Regions from separate parts of the Bradyrhizobium sp. SZCCHNRI2009 genome, predicted to be linked through region 1. Evidence: predicted binding sites of a transcription regulator. Region 1 holds the regulator's gene; each other region holds the start of a gene.

Region 1 (5,692 bases):
CGCCCCCGCATGAACACTGGCAAGCGCTTCCCCGGGGATAGCCTCGGAACCGCGCTGGCTGCGACCGAGCAGCATGGCGACCGCCCAGATCAGTCCGAACAGGCCAATCACGACGATCCCGAGATTGGCGACATCGTCGCCCAGCGCGGTGGCGACCCCCGTCCATCCCCCGGTCAGGCCAAGCCGCGGCGCCAACAGCGTGATCGCCTCGAAGCCGCCGATCACCAGCGCGATGGCAACGGATGCGCCGGTGATCACGAGGTTATAGCGCAGCTTGCGTGCGGGATCGGTCAGCGCCCAGCGATAGGCGCCCGCCATCAGCATGCTGTCGGCGGTGTCGACGGTGGCCATCGCAGCCGCGAACAGCGCCGGAAACACCAAGACATGGGCGAGGCTCGCGCCGCGCGCGGCCTCGGTTGCCGACAGGCTGAGAAGCCCGATCTCGCTCGCAGTGTCGAAGCCGAGACCGAACAGGAAACCGAGCGGATACATGTGCCAGGCGCGTCCCACCAGGCGGAGCACCGGGCGCAGCAGGCGGATGAGGATGCCCCGTCCGGAGCTTCCGGCGGTTTCCATCTCGGACTGCGGCTGTGCGGCGCGGCGCCAGAGGTTCACGAACAGAATGAGGTTCGCCAACGCGATCAGCAGCAGGAAGCCGGCCGAGACCGACGTGCCGATGACGCCGCCGATCGCCCTGATCGCGCTCTCTTCATCCAGGAGGTCGGCGCCGGCGATGAGGCTCACGACGATGGTGGCGATGACGACGACGCTGGAATGGCCGAGCGCAAAATAGAGGCCGGCGGCGCGCGGGGCGCTACCGTCCTGCACCAGCTTCCGCACGACGTTGTCGATCGCCGCGATGTGATCCGCATCGACCGCATGGCGCAGTCCGAGCAGCCAGGCCAGCATCGCGGTGCCGACGATGGCGGGCCGGTCGGCGTAGAGCGCGAACGCCCAGGCCCAGGCGAGCGCGTTGGCGGCGACCAGCCCGCCGACGAGCGCAACGTTGCGGCCGGGCTGCGATCGCCACCACAGCAGCCGAGGGGCACGAGGATGATCAATTTGAACAATCGTCATACTCGGACTATAGCAAGAGCCAGGCCAGTTCGGTAAAGCCCCCCGCTGCAGGCAAAAGCTGCAGGAAAACGTGGGCGGCCCTTCCCGGATTGCCCTCTCGCTTGGCAACCCGCTATCCAGTCACGCACAGTTCATGACCAGCGGCGGGACATCTTCTTCTCTCGCCCCTCCTTCGCTCACCGCATCGAGGCACTCTGTGCCGTGATCTCGCGCCGCACGACCGCCTCGAACTGGCTCGCGGGGGCTGCGAACATCAGCCGGGTCTCCTCGTGGAACGCCGAGAAGATGCCGACCACGGCCGGCTGTCCGCCGACTTCGGCCATGATGGGGGAGCCCGAATAGCCGAAATTGGCGAGGCAATGCACCGTCAGCAGCATCCCGTCCTTGGTCATGCCGGCGCTGCAATTGCGCTGGCCGGTCGGCGAATAGCGCCGCTCCTGGCCGTAGCCGATCTCGGAGATGGTTCCGGCCGAGGTCGCAGCCTGCAATTCCTCGCGCGTCAGCGCCTTGACCGCGACCGGCTTCGACGGCAGCGCGTCCTTCAGCACGATCAATGCCCAATCGGCGGGCGAGCGGTCGAGCGACCACCTGTCGTGCCGGGTCGGGACGAAATCGGGCGCCACGATCAGCTTGTCGGCGACCGACGATGCCGCCGGCGTGCCCCTGTTCATGCCGGCCAGGAAGCGGACGTTGCCGGGGCTGACCTGCGCCACGCCGTTGAACACGCAATGCGCCGCGGTGAGCACGACGCGCGGCGCGACCAGCGTGCCGGTGCACCAGCCGCCGGTCGAGTATTGCGCGACGGTGACGACGCCGATCGACGACGCCGGCCACGAGGTGGGATCGACGACCTCGCCGATGTGACGGTCGAGCCCGAGCAGTTGCTCCGGACGCGGAGCGGCGATGCCGGCCTCCGCCGATTCCGGCTTCGGCCGCCAGGCCGCAATGGCAGTCTGAGCCTGGACGCGCTGCGGCTCGGTCAACTTGACCCGCTGCACGTCGCGGCCGGCCGATCGCACGCCGCTACGGCCCGCCATCACCAGCCAGGCATAGCCCTGCACGACGTCCTGTTTCACACCGCGGCCGTCGAGCAGCATCAGGCCGAGCATGTATTGCGACTGGGCGAAGCCCTGCGCCGCGGCGCGGCTGAACCAGCGGCCGGCTTCGCCGTAATTGCTCGCAACACCTTCGCCGTTGACGTAGGCGATGCCGAGATAGTGTTGCGCGACGGCGAGCCCCTGATCGGCGGCCTTGCGGTACCACGCCAGCGCCTCGGCGGGGTTGCGCGGTTGGCCCCAGCCGAAGGCGTGCATGAAGCCGACGTCGAACTGCGCCCGCGCATCGCCCTTGGCGGCCAGCGGCAGCAGCCGTCGCATCGCCGCCGCATGCTGCCCGTTGCCTGCCGCCGCGACCGCGTCTTCGAGCTCGGCGGCCGTGGCGCCCGCCGCGCCGCCGAGCAGCACGGCAAGAGATATGATGATGGTCTTGATCAAGGGCGTCCGCTGGGACCGAAACATCGTGACGGGCCACGAAGCAGACACGATCAAGACGGCGGCGGCGTGGCGGAAAGCGGACCGCGATCTCCTCAATCGGGCCGCCTCGCGCCTCACACCTGCTGCGTCCTCACGCCGGATCGCCCCTTACACCTGCTCGCTCTTGGCGAAGCGATCATCGAGCGCATAACCGGCGCCGCGAACGGTGCGGATCGGGTCCTGCTCGCGGCCGGGATTGAGCAGCTTGCGCAGGCGGCCGATATGGACGTCGACGGTGCGCTCGTCGATGTAGATGTCGCGGCCCCAGACACTGTCGAGCAGCTGCTCGCGGCTGAACACGCGGCCGGGATGCTCCAGGAAGAACTCGAGCAGGCGGTATTCGGTCGGGCCGAGATCGATCGGCCGCCCAGAGCGCGCCACGCGGCGCTTCTCGCGGTCGAGCTCGATGTCGCCATAGGACAGCACGGTCGCCAGCCGCTCCGGACTCGCCCGCCGCAACAGGCCTTTCACCCGCGCCAGAAGCTCCGGCACCGAGAACGGCTTGACGATGTAGTCGTCGGCGCCGGTCGCGAGGCCGCGCACGCGCTCGCTCTCCTCGCCGCGTGCGGTGAGCATGATGATCGGCAACTGCCGGGTCTCGGTCCGCGCCCGCAGGCGGCGGCACAGCTCGATGCCGGACAGGCCCGGCAGCATCCAGTCGAGCACGACGAGATCGGGAACACGCTCCTTCAGGCGCGTGTCGGCTTCGTCGCCGCGCGCCACGGTCTCGACCTCGTAGCCTTCGGCCTCGAGGTTGTAGCGCAGCAGCGTCGTCAGCGCCTCCTCGTCCTCCACCACCAGAATTCGGGCGCCCATGTCTGAACCGTCTCTCTCAGTTGCCGGGGATCGTCGATGCGAAGCTCGTCATGTCGCCCTTCGGGCGCTTGTCCATGATCTGCTGGCCTTCGATCATATAGAACACCGTCTCGGCGATGTTGGTCGCGTGATCGCCGATGCGCTCGATGTTCTTGGCGCAGAACATCAGGTGGATGCAGAACGAGATGTTGCGCGGATCCTCCATCATGTAGGTCAGGAGCTCGCGGAACAGCGAGGTGCAGATGGCATCGACTTCCTCATCGCCCTTCCACACCGTCATCGCGGCCGGCAAATCGTGCGCGGCATAGGCGTCCAGCACCGTCTTGACCTGCGACTGCACGAGATCGGTCATGTGCTCGAGCCCGCGGATCAGCTTCAGCGGATGGAAGTCGCTCTCCAGCGCCGCGACGCGCTTGCCGATGTTCTTGGCGAGATCACCGATACGCTCCAGATCGGTCGCCACGCGCATCGCGCCGACGATCTCACGCAGGTCGACCGCCATCGGCTGTCGCCGGGCGATGGTAAGAACGGCGCGCTCCTCGATGATGCGTTGCAGCTTGTCGACCTCGGCGTCGGTGGCGACCACCTTCTGGCCGAGCGCGATGTCGCGCCGCACCAGCGCATCGACGGAATCGACGATCAGCCGCTCCGCGAGGCCGCCCATCTCCGATACCAGACGGGTGAGGTCCTGCAGATCGCTGTCGAACGCCTTGGCGGTATGTTCACTGGCCATGATGATCTCCTGAAGACAATGTCGTCGGCGTCAGCCGAACCGGCCGGTGATATAATCCTGGGTCCGCCGATCGCTCGGCGAGGTGAAGATCTTGCTGGTGTCGTCGAACTCGATCAGCTCCCCGAGATACATGAAGGCGGTCTTGTCGGAGACGCGCGCCGCCTGCTGCATGTTATGCGTCACGATGGCGATCGTATAGTTTTCGGCGAGTTCCTGGATCAGCTCCTCGACCTTGGCGGTCGAGATCGGATCGAGCGCCGAGCACGGCTCGTCGAACAGGATCACCTCCGGCCGGACCGCCACGGTACGCGCGATGCACAGCCGCTGCTGCTGGCCGCCGGACAGCGACAGGCCCGAGGCGTTGAGCTTGTCCTTGACCTCGTTCCACAGCGCGCCGCCGCGCAGCGCCTTCTCGACCCGGTCGTCCATCTCCGACTTGGAGATCTTCTCATAGAGGCGGATGCCGAAGGCGATGTTCTCGTAGATCGTCATCGGGAACGGCGTCGGCTTCTGGAATACCATGCCGACCCGGGCACGCAGCAGGTTCAGATCGAGCTTGGGATCGAGGATGTTGGTGTTGTCGAGCATCAGCTGCCCGGTCGCCCGCTGCCCCGGATAGAGATCGTACATCCGGTTGAAGATGCGCAGCAGCGTGGACTTGCCGCAGCCGGACGGGCCGATGAACGCGGTGACGCGGTTGGTGCCCAGCGACAGGTTGATGTTCTTCAGCGCGTGATGGTCGCCGTAGTAGAAGTTGAGGTTGCGCGCGGTCACCTTGGCCGGCGCATCCGGAAGCTCCTTGCCGTGAAGAGCGTGATTGGGCTGACTGACGGAGACGGACAGTTCGGTCATTTGGTGTTCCTCTCGGCGCCGAGAATGCGTGCACCGATGTTCAGGGCGAGCACGGCCAGAGTGATGAGAAGGGCTCCGCTCCAGGCCAGTTGTTTCCAGTAGGCATAAGGGCTCTGGACGAAATTGTTGATGGTGACGGGCAGGTTCGCCATCGTCTTGGAAAGGTTGAGGCTCCAGAACTGGTTCGACAGCGCGGTGAACAGCAGAGGCGCGGTCTCGCCGGCGACGCGGGCGGTCGCCAGCAGCACGCCGGTGATGAGGCCCGAGCGCGCCGCCCGATAGGCGATGCGGCGGATCACCAGCGAGCGCGGCAGGCCGAGCGCAGACGCCGCCTCGCGCAGCGGGTTGGGCACGAGCAGCAGCATGTCCTCGGTGGTGCGCAGCACCACCGGGATCACGATGACCGCCAATGCAAGGGAACCCGCGAGTGCCGAGAAGCCGCCCATCGGCACCACGACCGCACCATAGATGAACAGGCCGATGATGATCGAGGGCGCCGACAGCAGGATGTCGTTGATGAAGCGGATCACCGAGGTCAGGCGGTCGTTGCGACCGTATTCGGCGAGATAGGTGCCGGCAAACAGGCCGAGCGGCGCGCCGATGCCGACGCCGATGATCGTCATGATCAAGGAGCCGACGATGGCGTTGCGCAGGCCGCCTTCGCTGGAGCCGGGCGGTGGCG
Region 2 (5,692 bases), on a different contig from region 1:
CGCGGAAGGGAAGTTGGTCCGATGCGCAGGCTGAACGCGATCCTGAAGTCGACCCACGGCCGCGTCCGTCGCGCCGTCTCGCAGTTCGTCGCAATCGCCGCGGCGAGCCTGCCTTCGGTCGGCGCCTGAGCGCCGGTTCCACGAGCTGCGTCAAATATTTGCATCGACCGCTTGATATCGGTCAACAGCGAGCTGGGAAGCGCGGTAACATCACCTCCGAGCACTCCGTGAGAGACGGGAGGTTGCATGTCGCGCTATGTCATCCATTTCATGAAGGACGTGCTGGGCGAGAACGGCCGCCAGTGCGAGATTTGCCAGAGCACGCTGGAGGTTGAGGCCGAGAGCGAAGGCGAAGCCGCAGAGATCGCAAAGTCCCGGTTCTGCGAACAGCAGGAGCTGCGCGACTGGTCGCTGCATGCCGACCGCATCGAGGTGAAGGCGGCCGACTTTCCCTCCTGACCCTGCGGCTCAGCGGCGCAGCCCAGCCGGTGCGTCGCTGGCCCCGGGGCCCAGCGAGCGCTGCACCATCACGGTGTCGCACCAGCGGCCGTAACGGTAGGCGACGCCCGGAAGCAGCCCCACCCTGGCGAACCCGAAGCGCTCATGAATGCCGAGCGAGGCGACGTTGTCGGCGTCGATATAGCCGATCATCTGGCGATATCCGGCCGCTGCGGAAGCATCGATCAGCGCCTGCATCAGCAGCCGGCCGACACCACGGCCGAGATGCTCATGGTGGACATAGATCGAATGCTTGACCGCGAACCGATAGGCTGGCCGCTTCCTGAACAGGACGACATAGGCATAGCCCACGACCTCGCCGCGGAATGTCGCGACCAGATGTGGCAGCCGATGATTGCGCAGATTCTTGCGCCGCTGCTTGAGATCGTCCGGCTCGGGCGCCCCGGAACCGGCGGCGCTGTCCTCGACCCCGCGGCGGACGTGCCGCCGGTAGATCGAGAGCATGGCCTCGACATCTTCGTCGCGTGACGGCCTGACGAGGACCGTCGGCTCGGTCTCGCGAGCCGTGATCGCGCTGTCCATGGTTCGAATTACTCTGCGCAGACATAGGTATGGAGCCGGATCCGGCCGGACTCGTCGAGCTCCTTGTACAGCCCCTGGATCTCGACGTCGAAACCGGGATAGGCGTTGAACGCCCGCTCGAACATCTTGAGGTAATCGATCATCGGCTGGGCGCGTTCGGACAGCCGTTCGCCCGGAACGATGGTGGCGATGCCCGGCGGATAGACCACGAACGGCGTCGTCGCGATGCGCCCGGCGATCTGGTCGATCGGCAGGTAGTCGACCTCGTTTCGCATCAACGCACGCGCCGCCTCGCGCGGCGACATCGCGATCTCGGGCAAGTGCTGCGGCTGGAACTGCTTCGCCTGCAGCGCGCTCACCTCGGCCTCGCGGTAGAAGCGGTGCATCTCGGCGCAGAGGTCGCGCAGCCGCAGCTTGCCGTAACGCGCAAAGCGCTTGCGGGTGAACTCCGGAATGGCGTCCTCGAGCAGCACGTTGTCATCGTGGAGCCGCTTGAAGGCGACCAGACCGCTGATCAGGGTTCCGGCCTTGCTCGCCTCGACCCCCGGCGTCAGCAGGAAGAGCAGCGAGTTGAGGTCGTTCTTCTCCGCCACGATGCGGTTCTCGCGCAGATATTGCGCGACGATCGGAGCCGGGATGCCGTGATCGGCATAGCCGCCGGTGGTGCGATCGAAGCCGGGGGTCAGCAGGGTCAGCTTGTTGGGGTCGGTCATGGTGAAGCCAGCGGCGAGATCCGGAAAGCCGTGCCATGCCGCCCCGGGCGCGAGCTGCCACAGCGCGGCATCGGTCGAGAGCTGGTCGGTCGAGAGCGCCTCCCAGGCCACGTCGTGGCTAGCCCCGGGATTGGCCGCATCGGGGATCGATACGCGATCCGGAACGAATGGCTCGAAGAACCAGCGCCGCGCCGGATCCTTCTCCTTCTCCTCGAATTCGCGGCGCATCGCCCGGATCTTCTTGCGCAACTCGATGCCGAGCCGGATCGTGTCGTCCCACAGCACCTCACCGGAGCGGCCCTTCATCATCTGTGCGCCGACGTCCAGCGAGGCGAACAGCGGATAGAACGGCGATGTCGAGGCGTGCTGCATGAAGCTTTCGTTGAAGCGGCGATGCTCGATCCGCCGCCGCTGCCCCTTGATGTGGCGGTCCTTGACGTGGATCTGCGATGCCTGGGAGAAGCTCGCGAGCTGCTTGTGGGTCGATTGCGTGGCGATGATGCCGGGAGCGTCGGGCCCGAGATCGCCGAGGCCCATGGCGAAGCGGCCGGCGTAGAGCGGGTGGAATTTCATGAAGCCCGCCCAGGCCTCGTCGAACATGATGTAGTCGCAGAGGTGCCCGATCCGCTTCAGGATCATCTCGGCGCTGTGGATCGTGCCGTCATAGGTGCACTGCTCGACCACCGCGACGCGGAACGGGCGCGGCTTGCGCCAGGCGTCAGGATCCTTGACCAGCGGGTTGTCGCGGATCTGTTGCCGGAGGTGCTCCTCATCGAGCAGATCCCAGCGCATCGGGCCGATCAGGCCCCAGGGGTTGCGAACCGTTGGGACGTAGATCGGGACTCCGCCGGAGATCAGCAGCGCGCCGTGATGGGCGGCCTTGTGGTTGTTGCGGTCGAACAGCACGAGGTCGCCGTCGGTGACCAGGGCCCCGAGCACGACCTTGTTGGAGGTCGAGGTACCGTTGAGGACGAAATAGGTCTTCTCGGCGCCAAAGATCTGCGCCGCTTCCTTCTGCGCGCGCAGCGCCGGCCCCTCATGGGTCAGGAGATCGCCGAGATCGAGCACGGAATTGTCGAGGTCGTCCCGGAACACGGCCTCGCCGAGATGCTCGACGAAGACCCGGCCGATCGGGCTGCGGCTATAGAACACGCCGCCATTGTGCCCGGGGCAGGTCCAGAGCTGGTTGCCTTCCTCGGCGTAGTCGACCAGCGCGCCGAAGAATGGCGTCTTCAGCGTCTCGGCATATTGCTTCAGCCGGCTGACCAGGTTCTTGGCGATGAAGGCTGGAGTCTCCTCCGACAGGAAGACGTATCCGTCGATGAAGTCGAGCACCTCGACCGGCAGATCCTCGAACCGCTTGCGGCGGATCAGGAGGATGATCGGGAAGTCCAGTCCGCGACGGCGCATCAGGTTGATCAGCGACGCCGTCTTGCCTTCCAGGCCCTTCTTGCCCCAATCGACGACCATGCAGCCGATCGCGGCATCCGTCTGCACGGCGATCTCGGCGTCCTCCAGCTTGCGGGCGCGCACCACCTCGAAGCCCGAGCGCTGGATCTCCTCGATGATCTGGTTGAAGCGGAGCCCCGCAAGGTCGTCGGTCTCGAACACGGGCGCGGCGAACAGGAAGGTGAAGCGGCGGAAGTATTCCATGAGAGTCTTTCGGGCTGGGTGGGCAGCCACCTGTCGTCACGTTCGATGACGCTTCGATGACAATAGGACGCCTCACGGAGCTTGTCTCGGCCGCCTCGCAGTGGCAATCGTCCCGAACCCGAGTGACGCTGAAAGGATCCGTGGTGCTTCCTGAATGGATCAGCCTTGATTGTGTGGCGCCGTCCGAGCTCCATCGGCAGGCAGCGCTGGAACGCCAGGCCCAGTTGACCAAGCCGTTTGGCGCCCTTGGGCGATTGGAGCAGGTGGCGGTCGATCTGGCCGCGCTGCAGGCGTCGGAACGTCCAGGGGCCGACCGGGTGCCGGTGGTGCTGTTCGCAGGCGACCACGGCATCGCGGCGCGGGGGGTCTCGGCCTATCCGCCCGAAGTCACGGTCCAGATGCTCCACAACTTCGCCGGCGGCGGTGCGGCGATCTCGGTGCTGTCGCGCAGCCTCGGCTGTCCGCTGGAGGTGGTCGACGTCGGCACGCTGGCGAGCGAGCCGGTGCCCGGCGTGGTCGTCGACAAGCCGCGGCGCGGCACGCGCGACTTCAGCACCGAGGCGGCGCTGACGCTGGAAGAGGTTGCGTTCGCGGCCGAAGCCGGACGGCGCGCGGTGGTGCGACAGGCCGATCACGCGCCGCAACTCGTGATCTTCGGCGAGATGGGGATCGGCAACACGACATCGGCGGCAGCGATTGCCGCCGCGCTGCTGTCATGCGCGCCCGCGGACATCGTTGGCAGCGGCACCGGGCTCGACGCCGCCGGGCGGGCCAGAAAGGCTGCGGTGATTGCCGATGCGTTGGGGCGACACGGGCTCACGGCGGGAGCGGCCGTCGCGGATGTCCTGGCTGCCGTCGGCGGCTTCGAGATCATTGCGATGGCCGGCGCGATCGTCGCCGCCGCGCAGCGGCGCTGGCCGGTGCTGGTCGACGGCTTCATCGTCTCTGTCGCGGCGCTGGTCGCCGTCCGCCTCAATGCCTCCTGCCGTCCGTGGCTGCTGTTCTCGCATCGCTCGGCCGAGCGCGGCCACGCCATCGTGCTCGACGCGCTCGGTGCCCGTCCGCTGATCGACCTCGATCTGCGGCTTGGCGAGGCCTCGGGCGCCGCCACTGCGCTGCCGATCATTCGGTTGGCCTGCGCGCTCCACGGGGGCATGGCCACCTTTGCGGAGGCCGCCGTCTCGGGAGCCAAGTCCTGATGCGGATCGATCTGCTGCGGCACGGGACGACAGGACGGGACGGCTATCTCGACGGCCGCACCGACCCACCGCTCAGCGAGCCCGGCTGGGATCAATTCCGGCGGCAGACGCAAAGCCGGATCTGGCACAGCGTCGTCAGCTCGCCGTTGGCGCGCGCACGTGTGGCAGCGGAGGATTATGCCCGGCTGACCGGCTGCGCGCTGGACATCGACGTGGATTGGAGCGAGGTCGATTTCGGCCTGTGGGACGGGCGGACGCATCGCGACATCGCTGCCGAGCCCGGAGGCGAAGCCTTGCTCGACACCTTCCATGCCGATGCTCAGGTTCGGGCGCCGGACGGTGAGAGCTGGTCCGATTTGCAGGCGCGAGTGGCGCGCGCAACACATCGTATCCTTGTCCGGCCCGAGCCTGCGCCGGTTCTCGTGGTGACCCATGGCGGCGCCATACGCGCAGCGCTCTCGCATCTGCTCGGCTGGCCGCTGCACCAGCTGTGGAGCTTACGCATTCGCCCTGGTACGCGGATCACGCTCGAAGCCGGGCAGGGCGATGATGGTGTACCTTGGGGCGAAATCGTCGAGATCATCCAGCCATGATGCTTCGTGAATTCTGGATCGCATTGCAATTCCTGACACGGCTGCCGACACCGCGGGTCGCTGAGTTACGACCGGACGATCTGGCGCGGGCGTCGGTCTGGTTTCCGGCAGCCGGACTGGTGATTGGCGCCTGTCTGGCGCTGGTCGCCCGCCTTTTTCATGATGCCGATCCGTGGATCGTCGCGCTGACCGTGCTGGTCGCCTGGATCGGGATCACCGGCGCGCTGCATCTCGATGGGCTCGGCGACGTCGCCGACGCGTTCGGCGCCTCGCATGGCAAGCCGGAACGCTTCATCGCCGTGCTGGGCGATCCCCATGCCGGCAGCTTTGCCGTCGTCGCGATCAGCTTGCAGATCGCCGCCAAGCTGGTGCTGATCGCCGAGCTGGCGACGGGCCCGACGGCCTGGGCGCTGGTGCTGATCCCGGCCTGGGCACGCTGGGGGACTTTGATCTGCAATAAGACCCTGCTGTCGTTGAAGCCGGGGCTGGGGGC
Region 3 (5,692 bases), on a different contig from region 1:
CGGCGACGTCGCCTTTTCACTGTTTCAGCGCGAGGCCAAGCCGGAGGAGATCGACTTCCTGCGCTCGCGTGGAACGCTGTCGCTGGCTGCGACCCTGCGCGCCATGGTGCGCTCGGGCGACGCCAAGCTGGCGCTGGTCGAGCTGAAGGCGGTCGACAACGCCTATCCGCTGCTCGGCAAGGCCGAGCTCCAGCCAGATCTGCCGATGGCCGACATCCTGGCCGAGCGCGACGGCGTCTACGGAGCTGCAGCGGATCCGGCGCTGCTGGCTCGGCTCGATCTGAGGATCGGCGACACCGTTACCATCGACACGGTCCGCTTCCAGATTCGCAGCGCGCTGCAGGCCGAGCCCGACAAATTGTCCGGCGGCATCGGCCTCGGGCCGCGCTTCCTGATCAGCGAGGCGGGCCTGCGGGCCACTCCGCTGCTGCAGCCTGGCAGCCTGGTGCGCTGGACCTACCGGGTCCGGCTGCCCGACAATGCCAAGGACGATCACGCCGCGGCGTCCTTCATCGCCGATACCCGCCTGACGCTGCCGTCGGCCGGATGGGAGATCCGCAGCCGCAGCAACGCCTCGCCGCAACTGGAGCGGACGATCGGCCGCTTCACCCAGTTCCTCACCCTGGTCGGTCTCGCCGCCCTGCTGGTCGGCGGCGTCGGCGTCGCCAATGCGGTCAAGAGCCATGTCGACCGCCGGACCGAGGTAATCGCGGCCTTCAAGGCCCTCGGCGCCACCAGCCGCGACGTGTTCGGCATCTACCTCGTGCAGGTGATGGTGCTCGCCACGATCGGTTCGATCATCGGCCTCTGCGCCGGGGCGGCCCTGCCGTTTGCCATCGTCGGGCTGTTCGGCAACATCCTGCCGCTGCCCGTGATCCCGGCCATTCATTCGGACGAGCTGGCGCTGTCCTTCGTCTATGGTCTGCTCACCGCACTGACGTTCGGTCTGTGGCCGCTCGGGCGCGTACGCGACGTGCCGGTGGCGGCGTTGTTCCGCGAGGCGGTCATCGCCGAATGGCACCGTCCGCGCTGGAGCTATCTGGTGCTGATCGCGGGCACCGTCGCGCTGCTGATCGCAGTCGTGATCGGCCTGTCCTACGACAAGCGCATCGCAGCCGTGTTCGTCGTCGCCGCCGCGCTGGTGTTCGTGCTGTTGCGCGGCATTGCCGCCGCGGTGATGGCGATTGCGCGCGCCCTGCCGCGCAGCCGCTTCCCGATGCTGCGGCTGGCGGTCAGCAATATCTATCGCCCGGGCGCGCTGACACCGTCCGTGGTGCTGTCGCTCGGGCTGGGACTCGCCGTGCTGGTCACGATTACCCAGATCGACGGCAATCTGCGACGCCAGTTCCTGGCTCAACTGCCGGAACAGGCGCCGTCGTTTTTCTTCATCGACGTCCCCTCCGGCGAGGCCGACCGCTTCCGCGACTTCCTCAAGGACCTCGCCCCTCAATCCACTGTCGAAGACGTGCCGATGCTGCGCGGGCGCATCGTCTCCGCCCGCGGCGTGCGCGCCGAGGACCTCAAGGCGACAACTGACACCGAATGGGTGCTGCAGAGCGACCGGGGCCTGACCTATACCGCCGAGGTTCCCAAAGGATCCAAGGTCGTCGAGGGAGAGTGGTGGGGCGAGACCTACAGCGGCCCGCCGCTGGTTTCGATCGAGAAGCGGATCGCCGACGGTCTCGGCCTCAAGCTCGGTGACGACATCGTGGTCAACGTGCTCGGACGCGACATCACGGCGCGGATCGGCAACATGCGCACCATCGACTGGCAGGGGCTCGGCATCAATTTCGTGCTGGTGTTCTCCCCGAATGCCTTCAAGGGAGCGCCGCACACCCATGTCGCCACCCTCACCGAGGCGCGCTCCGATACCGCCGAGGATGCCCGTGTCATCCGCAAGGTGGCCGACGCCTTCCCGATGGTGACCAGCGTGCGGGTCCGCGAGGTGATGGAGACGGTGGGCTCGGTGGTCTCCAACCTCGCGCTCGCCATCCGCGGCGCCAGTGCGGTGACGCTGATCTCGGCCATCCTGGTGCTGGGTGGCGCGCTGGCGGCCGGCCACCGCCACCGGGTCTATGATGCCGTCATCCTGAAGACGCTGGGCGCGACAAGGCTGCGGCTGCTCGGCGCCTACGCGCTGGAATATCTGATGATCGGGTTTGCCACCGCCGCGTTCGGCGTCATCGCCGGCTCGGTGTCCGCCTGGCTGATCGTGACCCGGCTGATGACGTTGAGCTTCGCCTGGCAGGCCGGCAGCGCCGCGCTGGTCGTCGTGGCCGCGCTGATCTTGACGGTCGGCCTCGGTCTGGCCGGCACGCTGCTGGCGCTCAACCAGAAGCCGGCGACGGTTCTTCGGAATCTGTAGCGGCTTGCGCGCTCATGCCGCACGGTTAACGCGATTTCTGCGGCTGGGACGCGCGCGGAGCGACATTCAGCCGCGCGTGGAAGCTTGCGGCGGATATGCTAGTTTCCCATCTAGGGAATGGGCTCAGAGACCTGCCAAAAGATGGCGAATTTGCCGATGACGCAAATTTAATATCTGCAGCAGTGGGTATGAGATAGGGTTTTTCGAGAACCGGCCGAAGGTCCTGTCAGGACCGGGCTGCCGGGCAACCAACGGGAATCGACCATGTCGGACCTAGACCGCAACTATGCTTCACCCTTTGGCCGGGTGGCCGGGCGCGCCGATGCCGCGACCGTCGACGCCGGTCTGCGCGCCTACATGCTGCGCATCTACAATTACATGAGCATCGGCCTGGCCATCACCGGCCTTGCGGCACTGGGGGTCTACATGGCGTCGGTGACCGGCGATCCGGCGGCCGGCGTGTTCAAGTTCGGTAACGCCTATCTGACGCAGTTCGGCTACGCGATGTTCGTGAGCCCGCTGAAGTGGCTGTTCATCCTGGCCCCCCTGGTCATGGTGTTCGCGATCTCGGCCGGCATCAACCGCTTGGCGCCGACGACCGCACAGATCCTGTTCTGGGTGTTCTCGGCCTTGATGGGCATCTCGCTGTCGTCGATCTTCCTGGTGTACACCCACACCTCGATCGTGCGGGTGTTCTTCATCACCGCGGCGACGTTCGGCGCGCTGAGCCTCTACGGCTACACGACCAAGCGTGACATGACGGGCATGGGCTCGTTCCTGTTCATGGGCCTGATCGGCATCGTGCTGGCGAGCCTCGTGAACCTGTTCCTGGCGAGCTCGATGCTGCAGTTCATCGTCTCAGTGATCGGCGTGTTCGTGTTCGCCGGCCTGACCGCCTGGGACACGCAGCGTCTGAAGAACGAGTACATCTACGGCTACGCTTCCGCGGGCGGCGACATCGCGGAGCGCGCGGCAATCACCGGCGCCCTGTCGCTGTACTTGAACTTCATCAACCTGTTCACGCTGCTGCTGCAGTTGCTCGGACAGCGCGACTGATATCCAACCGCTCGAACGAGCGACCTTCGAAGCCCCGGCCTCACCGCCGGGGCTTTTCGTTTGCACAAACCCCGATTGTGACCGGCGCAAAGCCGCAGCGGCAGCCATGCCGCGAGGCCGGATTGATCGCCGCGTCCGCCTGGGTATGCTTCCCCCCATGTCCGACATTGAAATCCGGCCCACCCAGGAGGCCGACCTTCCCGCCATCACCGCCATCTACGGCCAAGCCGTCCGCGAGGGCACGGCCACCTTCGAGCTCGACCCTCCGGATCTGGCGGAGATGACGCGCCGCTTCCGGGCGCTCCGCGACGGCGGCTTCCCCTATTTCGCTGCCCTGCTGGACGGAGAGGTGGTGGGCTATGCCTATGCCGGGCCCTACCGGCCCCGCCCTGCCTATCGCTTCACGGTGGAGAACTCGGTCTATCTCGCTCCGGCCAGCCAGCGTCGCGGCATCGGGATGCGCCTGATGCGGCGGCTGATCGACGCCTGTGAGGAGGGAGGCTTTCGCCAGATGATCGCCGTCATCGGCGACTCCGCCAATTCCGGCTCGGTCGGGCTGCATACCGCCTGCGGCTTCCAGATGATCGGCACCCACCCGAGCGTCGGCCTGAAATTCGGCCGCTGGCTCGATACTGTGATGATGCAGCGCCCGCTCGGGGCCGGGAGCAGCGACGTCCCGGCGTAAGGCAACGCCAATCGGAATGTCATGATCAAGCCGGAACGCGTGGGATCAGACCAGGGCTGGTTTGGGCGCGATCACCAGCAGCACGCGCTCGAGCTCGTGGCCGCGGCGCAGGATCAGCCCGGTGGCCGAGATCACGCTGTACATGCCCTGCTTGCGTGCGAGACGCGGATCCTTCTCGATGCGGTAGATCGGCACCTCGGACGCCCGGCGAAACACGGAGAAGACGGCCCGGTCACGCAGGAAGTCGATTGAATAGTCGCGCCACTCACCGTCGGCGACCATGCGGCCGTAGAGGTTCAGGATGCGGTTCAGCTCCAGGCGGTCGAACGTCACCCGGCTCGGCGCTGCGGCCGCACTGCGCGCCGCCGCGCGGTTCTCGCTGGGGTCGGCGTCCTCCGGCGTGAGGTTCATTGGCGTCCTCCTGTCATCCGTGTGACATGATCGCGCCATCCGGCAGAAGCCGCAAGGGGCCGTTTTCGTTGTTGAAGTTCGACCGAGCCTGCGAGGCCGTCGGTTCCGCGAACACGCAAGCGTCACGGGATCGTTAGCAGAATCATAATCGCGCCGTCTTTCCGCCCACCGACCGCCCCCGACCTTCGGCATAAGATTCGTGTGCGTTGGCCCGGTCCTTTCGGTTCCGGATTCCTCAGCCCCCAGCCCCCCGGGGTCGTCAGGATCGGGTCTATTCACAAGTAAGGCAAAGGGCCAACGCAAGTTGGTCCTTTTGCTTTTCTGGCGTGAGCTGCACGTAAGATTGTCGGGACGCGCCGTCGCACGGACGTGACGCGCCTAACGCAGGTCAGCGAAAACGAAGATCAGGACGACGGAAGATCAGCGCTCGGGACCGCGCGCTGCTGCTGAAGCCCGTCCGCCCAACGGCAACTCGGAAAAGGCGGCCCCGAGCATCGGCCCAGGGCGGTCGCGACTGCCGTCCTGCACATAGACGACGGTGCCATCGACGCCCTCGCGGGCGATCTTCTCCAGCGGCACGCTCCATCTGACCGGCGACCCATTCCAGTCACCCAGCTTCTGAAGACCGCGAACGACGTTGTAATAGGTCAGATCACGGCCGCTGTTCTCGCCGCGGCCGACCGAGATCGGGACCACCCGCGAGATCGAGCAGACCCAGACCTCGCCGTGCTTGCGCGGCATCTGGTCGTTGGCCGCGGCCACGGAGACAGTAAGGTCCTGGCCGTCGACCGACAGCCTCACCGGCACCGACATCACGCTGCCACCCTGGACGGTCTCCTCGATGGCGCCCTCGATCGCCTCGCGGTCGCTGCCGATCACATGCACGGAGCCGTTGACCACCGCCTGCGGCGTATAGACCTCGCGGTCGCCGCGCGCACGAGAATAGGCCCGCTGCCGGGCCGTGAAGCGGGAGTCGGCCAGCGTGTCCTTCCAGCCGAGATAGTCCCAGTAGTCTATCGGCAGGGACAGCGCGATCACCGAAGGATCTCTGGCGAGCTCGCCGAGGATCTTGTCAGCCGGCGGGCAGGACGAACAGCCTTGCGAGGTGAAGAGTTCGATCACCGCACGGGGATCGGACGCAGCGGGCCGGACGAAAGCGATGACCGCACAGACAC
Region 4 (5,692 bases), on a different contig from region 1:
CTCCAGCAGCTCGTCCGGCACCGTCATGAAGAACTGGCGGAACAGCAGCGTGGCGGTGGCGGACGCGATCAGCGGCAGCGCGAGCCCGGCATAACTGTCGAGCATGTGGAGGTCGGCGACGATCTTGTAGGTCGGATAGATGCGCACCTCGACCGGCAGCATGAGGGTGATGAAGATGAGCCAGAAGATCGCCATGCGGAACGGGAAGCGGAAGTAGACGACCGCATAGGCCGAGATGATCGAGATCGCGATCTTGCCGACGGCGATCAGCAGCGCCATGACCAGCGAGTTCAAAAGCATGGTCGCAACCGGCTCGCGGGTCGAGCCGCTCGTGCCAACGAAGATCGTCTGATAGTAGGTCGACAGGAAGTGCCCGCCAGGCAGCAGCGACATCTGCCCGTTGGCGATCACCGCATTGTCCTGCGTCGAGGCGACGAATGCGAGATAGACCGGGAACGCGACGATCGCGATTCCGATCCACAGGATGGCGTGCGCGACGTAGCGTCGAATGCCTTCTTGCTCGACCATCAGTAGGTCACCTTGCGCTCGACGAAGCGGAACTGGATCGCCGTCAGCACGATGACGATGACCATCAGAACGACGGATTGTGCGGCCGACGAGCCGAGATTGCCGCCGAGCAGGCCATCGGTATAGACCTTGTAGACCAGCGTCTCGGTGGATTTGCCAGGACCACCGCGGGTCATCGTGTCGATGATGCCGAAGGTCTCGAAGAAGGCGTAGACGATGTTGATGACCAGCAGGAAGAAGATGGTCGGTGACAGCAGCGGGAAGGTCACGGTCCAGAACCGCCGCATCGGCCGCGCGCCGTCGATCGCGGCCGCCTCGAGCACGCTCCGGGGGATGCTCTGCAGCCCGGCGAGGAAGAACAGGAAGTTGTAGGAGATCTGCTTCCAGGCGGCCGCGAGGATGATCTGCAGCGCCGCCTGGTCGCCGTCGAGCAGCGGATTCCAGTCGATGCCAACAGCGCGCAGATAGCGCGAGATCACGCCGAGCGACGGGTGGAGCATGAAGATCCAGAGCACGCCCACCACCGGCGGCGCCACGGCATAGGGCCAGATCAGCAGCGTCCGGTACAGCGTGACGCCGCGCAACGGCTTATCCGCCATGACCGCGAGCAGCAGTGCGACCGACAGCGACGAGAGCGCGATCGCGAAGGAGAAGCCGAAGGTGCGGAGAATGGCCTGGAAATAGTCCGGCTGGCTGAGCAGGTCGGCGTAGTTCTCGAACCAGACGAAGCTCGTGGACAGGCCGAACGCGTCCTGCAGCAGGAACGACTGGATGACGGCCTGGATCGCGGGCCAATAGAAGAAGATCAGCACGATCGCGAGCTGGGGAGCGACCAGCACGAACGGCAGCAGTTTTGACTGAAAGATGGCGTTCTTCTGCATGGTCGGTCGGCGAACCGGCAGGCCGCGGGGCGGCCTGCCGGCTCATGGCCTCACTTCACGGCCGTCTTTTCGAACTGGCGCAGCATCTGGTTGCCGCGCTCGACGGCGGCGTCCAGCGCCTGCTTGGCGGTCTTCTTGCCGGCCAGGGCCTGCTCGATTTCCTCCGACCAGACGTCACGCAGCTGCACCATGTTGCCCAGACGCAGGCCGCGGGAATTCTCCGTCGGTTCCTTGTTGGTCAGTTCGAGCAGGGGCGTCTCCAGATAGGGCTGATCCTTGTAGAAGCCCTCGGCCTTGGCCTTGGCGTAGGCCGCCTTGGTGATCGGCAGATAGCCCGAGGCCTTGTGGATGTAGACCTGACGATCGGTGTCCGAGAGGAAGGTCAGGAACTTCGCCACGCCCTTGTATTCGTCCGCGCTCTTGCCGCCCATCACCCAGAGCGAGGCGCCGCCGATGATCGAGTTCTGCGGCGCGCCCTTGGCGTCCGGATAATACGGCATCGGCGCGGCGGTGAAGGCGAACTTGGCCTGGGCCTTGACGTTGCCGAAGAACGCCGACGAGGTCAGGTAGATCGGGCATTCGCCCGAGGTGAAGCGGCCCTCACCGGTGTTGGTGCGGCCGGCATAGTCGTAGGTCTTGTCCTTCTGCAGCTCGACCAGGTTTTCGAGATGCTTGACCTGCAGCGGACCGTTGAACTCCAGCACGGTGTCGAAGCCGTCGAGACCGTTCGCCTTGCTGGCCAGCGGCACGTTGTGCCAGGCGGAGAGCTGCTCGAGATTGACCCAGGTGACCCACGAGCCCGAGAAGCCGCAGGTCGCATGGCCGGCCGCCTTCAGCTTCTTGGCGGTCTCGAACAGTTCGGGCCAGGTCTTCGGGATCTCGGCGTTGACCTTCTTCAGCTCGTCGAGATTGACCCACATCACCGTGGAGGACGAGTTGAAGGGGAACGACAGCATCTCACCCTTGGAGGTCGAGTAGTAGCCCGTGATCGCAGGCAGATAGCTCTTCGGGTCGAACGTCTCGCCGGCGTCCTGCATCAGCTTGTAGACCGGCTTCACGGCGCCGGTGGCGGCCATCATGGTGGCGGTGCCGACCTCGAACACCTGCATGATGTGGGGCGCATTGCCGGCGCGGAAGGCGGCGATGCCGGCATTCATCGTGTCGGCGTAGTTGCCCTTGTAGGTCGGGACGACCTTGTAGTCGGATTGCGAGGCGTTGAAATCGTTGGCGAGCTTGACGATGACGTCGTTGTTGGCGCCGGTCATCGCATGCCACCACTGGATTTCGGTCACGGCATGCGCAGGGGCTGCGGCGCTCAGGACCAGCGTGACTGCCGCAGTCGCGGCCGTCCAGAATTGGCGAAGTGACATTAAAGAATACCTCCCGTGAAACGTCATCGGCGTCGCGGCCGTAGCAGCGCGAGATGACAGTTTCGTGAATGTATAACCGGTTGGATCGTCAGCGGAAAGCGCGTTCATCGCGGCGGAACGCAGCGACTTGCGGGAGACGGTGCCGCGGGGCGATGCCCCGGCCGGCGCTGGCGGTGAGAGACGACAGGCTGATGGCGCCTCAGCGCTTGCGCTCGGCGCACACCGTGCCCTGGGACAGCAGCGCCTCGATCTCGCTCGGCGTGTAACCGAACTCGGTCAGCACCTCCTGCGCGTGCTGACTGAACTTCGGCGGGGTGGAGCGCAGGCTCGGCTTGGTGCGTTCGAGCCGGATCGGCGACGCGACGCCCTTGTACCAGTCCTTCTCGATGACATCGCCGCGGTAGATCGTGTGCGGATTGGTCAGCGCCTGGTCGATCTTCTGCACGGGTCCTGCCGGCAGACCGGCCGCGAGCAGCCGGTCGCACAGCGGCTCCGCCTCGAACTGGCTGAACACGGCGGCAAGCTCGGCGCGCAGCGCCTCGCGATTGGCGACGCGATCCTTGTTGCGGGCGAAGCGCGGATCGGTGCCGAGTTCGGGGCGGCCGATCTCCTTGGCGAGCTTGCGGAAGGTGCCGTCATTGCCGACGCCGATGAAGATATCGTCGGTCTTGGTCGCGAAGATCGCATACGGAACGAGGTTCGGGTGCTCGTTGCCGGTCAGCGACGGCGGCTTGCCATGCATGAAGTAGTTTGCGGTATGCGGATGCATGATCGCGAGACCGGTCTCATACAGCGTGACCTCGAGGAACTGACCGATGCCCGAGCGCTGCCGCTCCGACAGCGCCATCAGGATGCCGATCGCGGCATAGAGTCCGGTGGTGATGTCGACCAGCGGCACGCCGATCCGCATCGGTCCGCTCTGCGGCGAGCCGGTCGCCGCGATCATGCCGGTCATCGCCTGGATGATCGCGTCGTAGCCGGGATTGCCACCGCGCGGGCCATCCGCGCCGAAGCCGCAGATGCGGCAGTGCACCAGCTTGGGGAATGTCTCGCGCAGCGTGTCGCTGCCGATGCCCCATTTCTCCAAGGTGCCAGGCTTGAAGTTCTCGATCAGCACGTCGGCCGTCTCGAGCATCCGCATCAGCACGACGCGGCCGCCCTCGGAGGCGAGATCGAGGCCGATCGAGCGCTTGTTGCGGTTGATCCCGACGAAATAGGCGGCGTCCTCATCGTGGAAGGGCGGACCCCAGTCACGCACCTCGTCGCCGGCCGGCGGCTCGACCTTGATCACGTCGGCGCCGTGATCGGCCAGGATCTGCGTGCAATAGGGGCCGCCGAGCACGCGCGTCAGATCGATCACGCGCAGGCCGGCCATGGCGCCGGGAGCAAATTGGGGTGTCATCGGATGTCGCGAGGTTGGTTTCAGCTCGCGATCATTAAGCATTGCTGCGGCGGCGGCGCAAACGGAGGGCTGCCATGCGGCAGGACAACGGAGGCCGTCCTGCCGCATGACGGAATTGAAGCTCAGACGACGCTCAGCTTGACGTCGACATTGCCGCGCGTGGCGTTGGAATAGGGGCACACCTCGTGCGCCTTGGCGACCAGCGCTTCGGCGTCGGCCTTGGCGAGGCCGGGCAGCGACACTGCGAGCTCGACGGTGATGCCGAAGCCGCCTTCGGAGCGCGGGCCGATGCCGACCGTCGAGGTCACCGACGTGTCGGCGGGAACCTTGGGGCCGCCCTGCGAGCCGACGAACTTCATCGCGCCGATGAAGCAGGCTGCGTAGCCGGCCGCGAACAACTGCTCCGGATTGTTGCCGGCACCGCCGCCGCCGCCGAGCTCCTTCGGGGTGGAAAGCTTGACCTTGAGCGAGCCGTCGAGGGTCGCGGCTTCGCCGTCGCGGCCGCCGGTGGCCTTGGCGCTGGTCTTGTAGAGCACGTTCACGGACATGGGTGTCTCCTGGTTGGATGGACGAATTCAGCGCGACCATATTGCACACAATTAGATTGTGTACAATATAATTGTTCGGTAGAAAATTCGTGATCGGTGCGCCGGGCCGGTTGTCGATCCGAGGCGTGCGGGCTCAAGATGCCGATAGGATCGACCTGTGGTGACCTCGATGCGAAAGAAGTCCGCGGCAGACCTGCCGCTCCAGCTCGGCAACCAGCTCTGCTTCGCAGTCTATTCGACCGCGCACGCCTTCAACCGCGTCTACAAGCCCCTGCTCGACCGCCTTGGCCTGACCTATCCGCAATATCTGGTCATGCTGGTGCTGTGGGAGCAGGACGGCCTGACGGTGAAGGACATCGGCGCGCGGCTGTTCCTCGACTCTGGCACGCTGACGCCGCTGCTGAAGCGGATGGAGGCTACGCATCTGATCAAGCGGACCCGGTCGGCCGAGGACGAGCGTCAGGTGATCGTCACCCTCACCGCCCAGGGCGCGGGCCTGCGCGACAAGGCAAGGTCGATCGTGCCGCCCGCGATCCTGGATGCGACGGGCTGCTCGATCGCCGAGCTGGCCGATCTGCACGGCAAGCTGGTGCGCCTGCGGGAGCGGCTCGATGCGGTTGTGGAGGGGTGAGGGGGCTCTAAAGGCGCTTCTTCGCGAAAGCCCGGCCTGAACCCGACTTGAGATATTTCTCGAAGGCAAATGCCTGCTTCACATCGCTGAAGGCAACGTAGGTCTTGAGCCGCCAAGGCCGAAACTTCGATGTGTGCGGGACTTCACCGGCATTGTGCTTCGTGACGCGGGCCGGAACGTCGTCGGTGATGCCTGCGTAGAAATGCTCGCCGTTGAGACTTTCCAGGATGTAAACGAACTTCATCGCAGGCCGCCCTCGACCCTTCACGGGCGCGAATGTGGCAGGTCGTGCTGCGTGGCGTCCAGAGCTTGGATGGGCTGAACTGCTCAGT

Evidence for each region. The regulator PhoB, encoded in region 1, activates phosphate uptake and scavenging genes when phosphate is short. The targets are predictions, from matches to a motif close to TGTCATNNANCTGTCAT.
Region 2: QX041_RS25860 (Orn/Lys/Arg decarboxylase N-terminal domain-containing protein) is a predicted target of PhoB. The motif match lies at 3,453-3,469, and genes of this name have one in related genera.
Region 3: QX041_RS31470 (DUF2794 domain-containing protein) is a predicted target of PhoB. The motif match lies at 4,529-4,545, and genes of this name have one in related genera.
Region 4: ugpB (sn-glycerol-3-phosphate ABC transporter substrate-binding protein UgpB) is a predicted target of PhoB. The motif match lies at 2,833-2,849, and genes of this name have one in related genera.

The regions. Positions count from the first base shown of each region.
Region 1 is NZ_JAUEUH010000004.1:137,874-143,565, reverse strand. Features, by position in the region: gene QX041_RS15805 (HoxN/HupN/NixA family nickel/cobalt transporter) at 1-1,077, opposite strand, end outside; gene QX041_RS15800 (trypsin-like serine protease) at 1,254-2,570, opposite strand; gene phoB (phosphate regulon transcriptional regulator PhoB) at 2,718-3,425, opposite strand; gene phoU (phosphate signaling complex protein PhoU) at 3,442-4,158, opposite strand; gene pstB (phosphate ABC transporter ATP-binding protein PstB) at 4,189-5,010, opposite strand; gene pstA (phosphate ABC transporter permease PstA) at 5,007-5,692, opposite strand, start outside.
Region 2 is NZ_JAUEUH010000008.1:52,874-58,565, reverse strand. Features, by position in the region: gene QX041_RS25870 (hypothetical protein) at 247-459, shown strand; gene QX041_RS25865 (GNAT family N-acetyltransferase) at 469-1,041, opposite strand; gene QX041_RS25860 (Orn/Lys/Arg decarboxylase N-terminal domain-containing protein) at 1,050-3,407, opposite strand; gene cobT (nicotinate-nucleotide--dimethylbenzimidazole phosphoribosyltransferase) at 3,551-4,606, shown strand; gene QX041_RS25850 (histidine phosphatase family protein) at 4,606-5,199, shown strand; gene QX041_RS25845 (adenosylcobinamide-GDP ribazoletransferase) at 5,196-5,692, shown strand, end outside.
Region 3 is NZ_JAUEUH010000012.1:103,039-108,730, forward strand. Features, by position in the region: gene QX041_RS31455 (ABC transporter permease) at 1-2,365, shown strand, start outside; gene QX041_RS31460 (Bax inhibitor-1/YccA family protein) at 2,630-3,421, shown strand; gene QX041_RS31465 (GNAT family N-acetyltransferase) at 3,579-4,106, shown strand; gene QX041_RS31470 (DUF2794 domain-containing protein) at 4,152-4,517, opposite strand; gene QX041_RS31475 (DUF1223 domain-containing protein) at 4,938-5,692, opposite strand, start outside.
Region 4 is NZ_JAUEUH010000005.1:435,769-441,460, reverse strand. Features, by position in the region: gene ugpE (sn-glycerol-3-phosphate ABC transporter permease UgpE) at 1-528, opposite strand, end outside; gene ugpA (sn-glycerol-3-phosphate ABC transporter permease UgpA) at 528-1,409, opposite strand; gene ugpB (sn-glycerol-3-phosphate ABC transporter substrate-binding protein UgpB) at 1,460-2,779, opposite strand; gene QX041_RS20345 (CaiB/BaiF CoA-transferase family protein) at 2,979-4,181, opposite strand; gene QX041_RS20340 (organic hydroperoxide resistance protein) at 4,304-4,729, opposite strand; gene QX041_RS20335 (MarR family transcriptional regulator) at 4,899-5,360, shown strand; gene QX041_RS20330 (GIY-YIG nuclease family protein) at 5,368-5,604, opposite strand.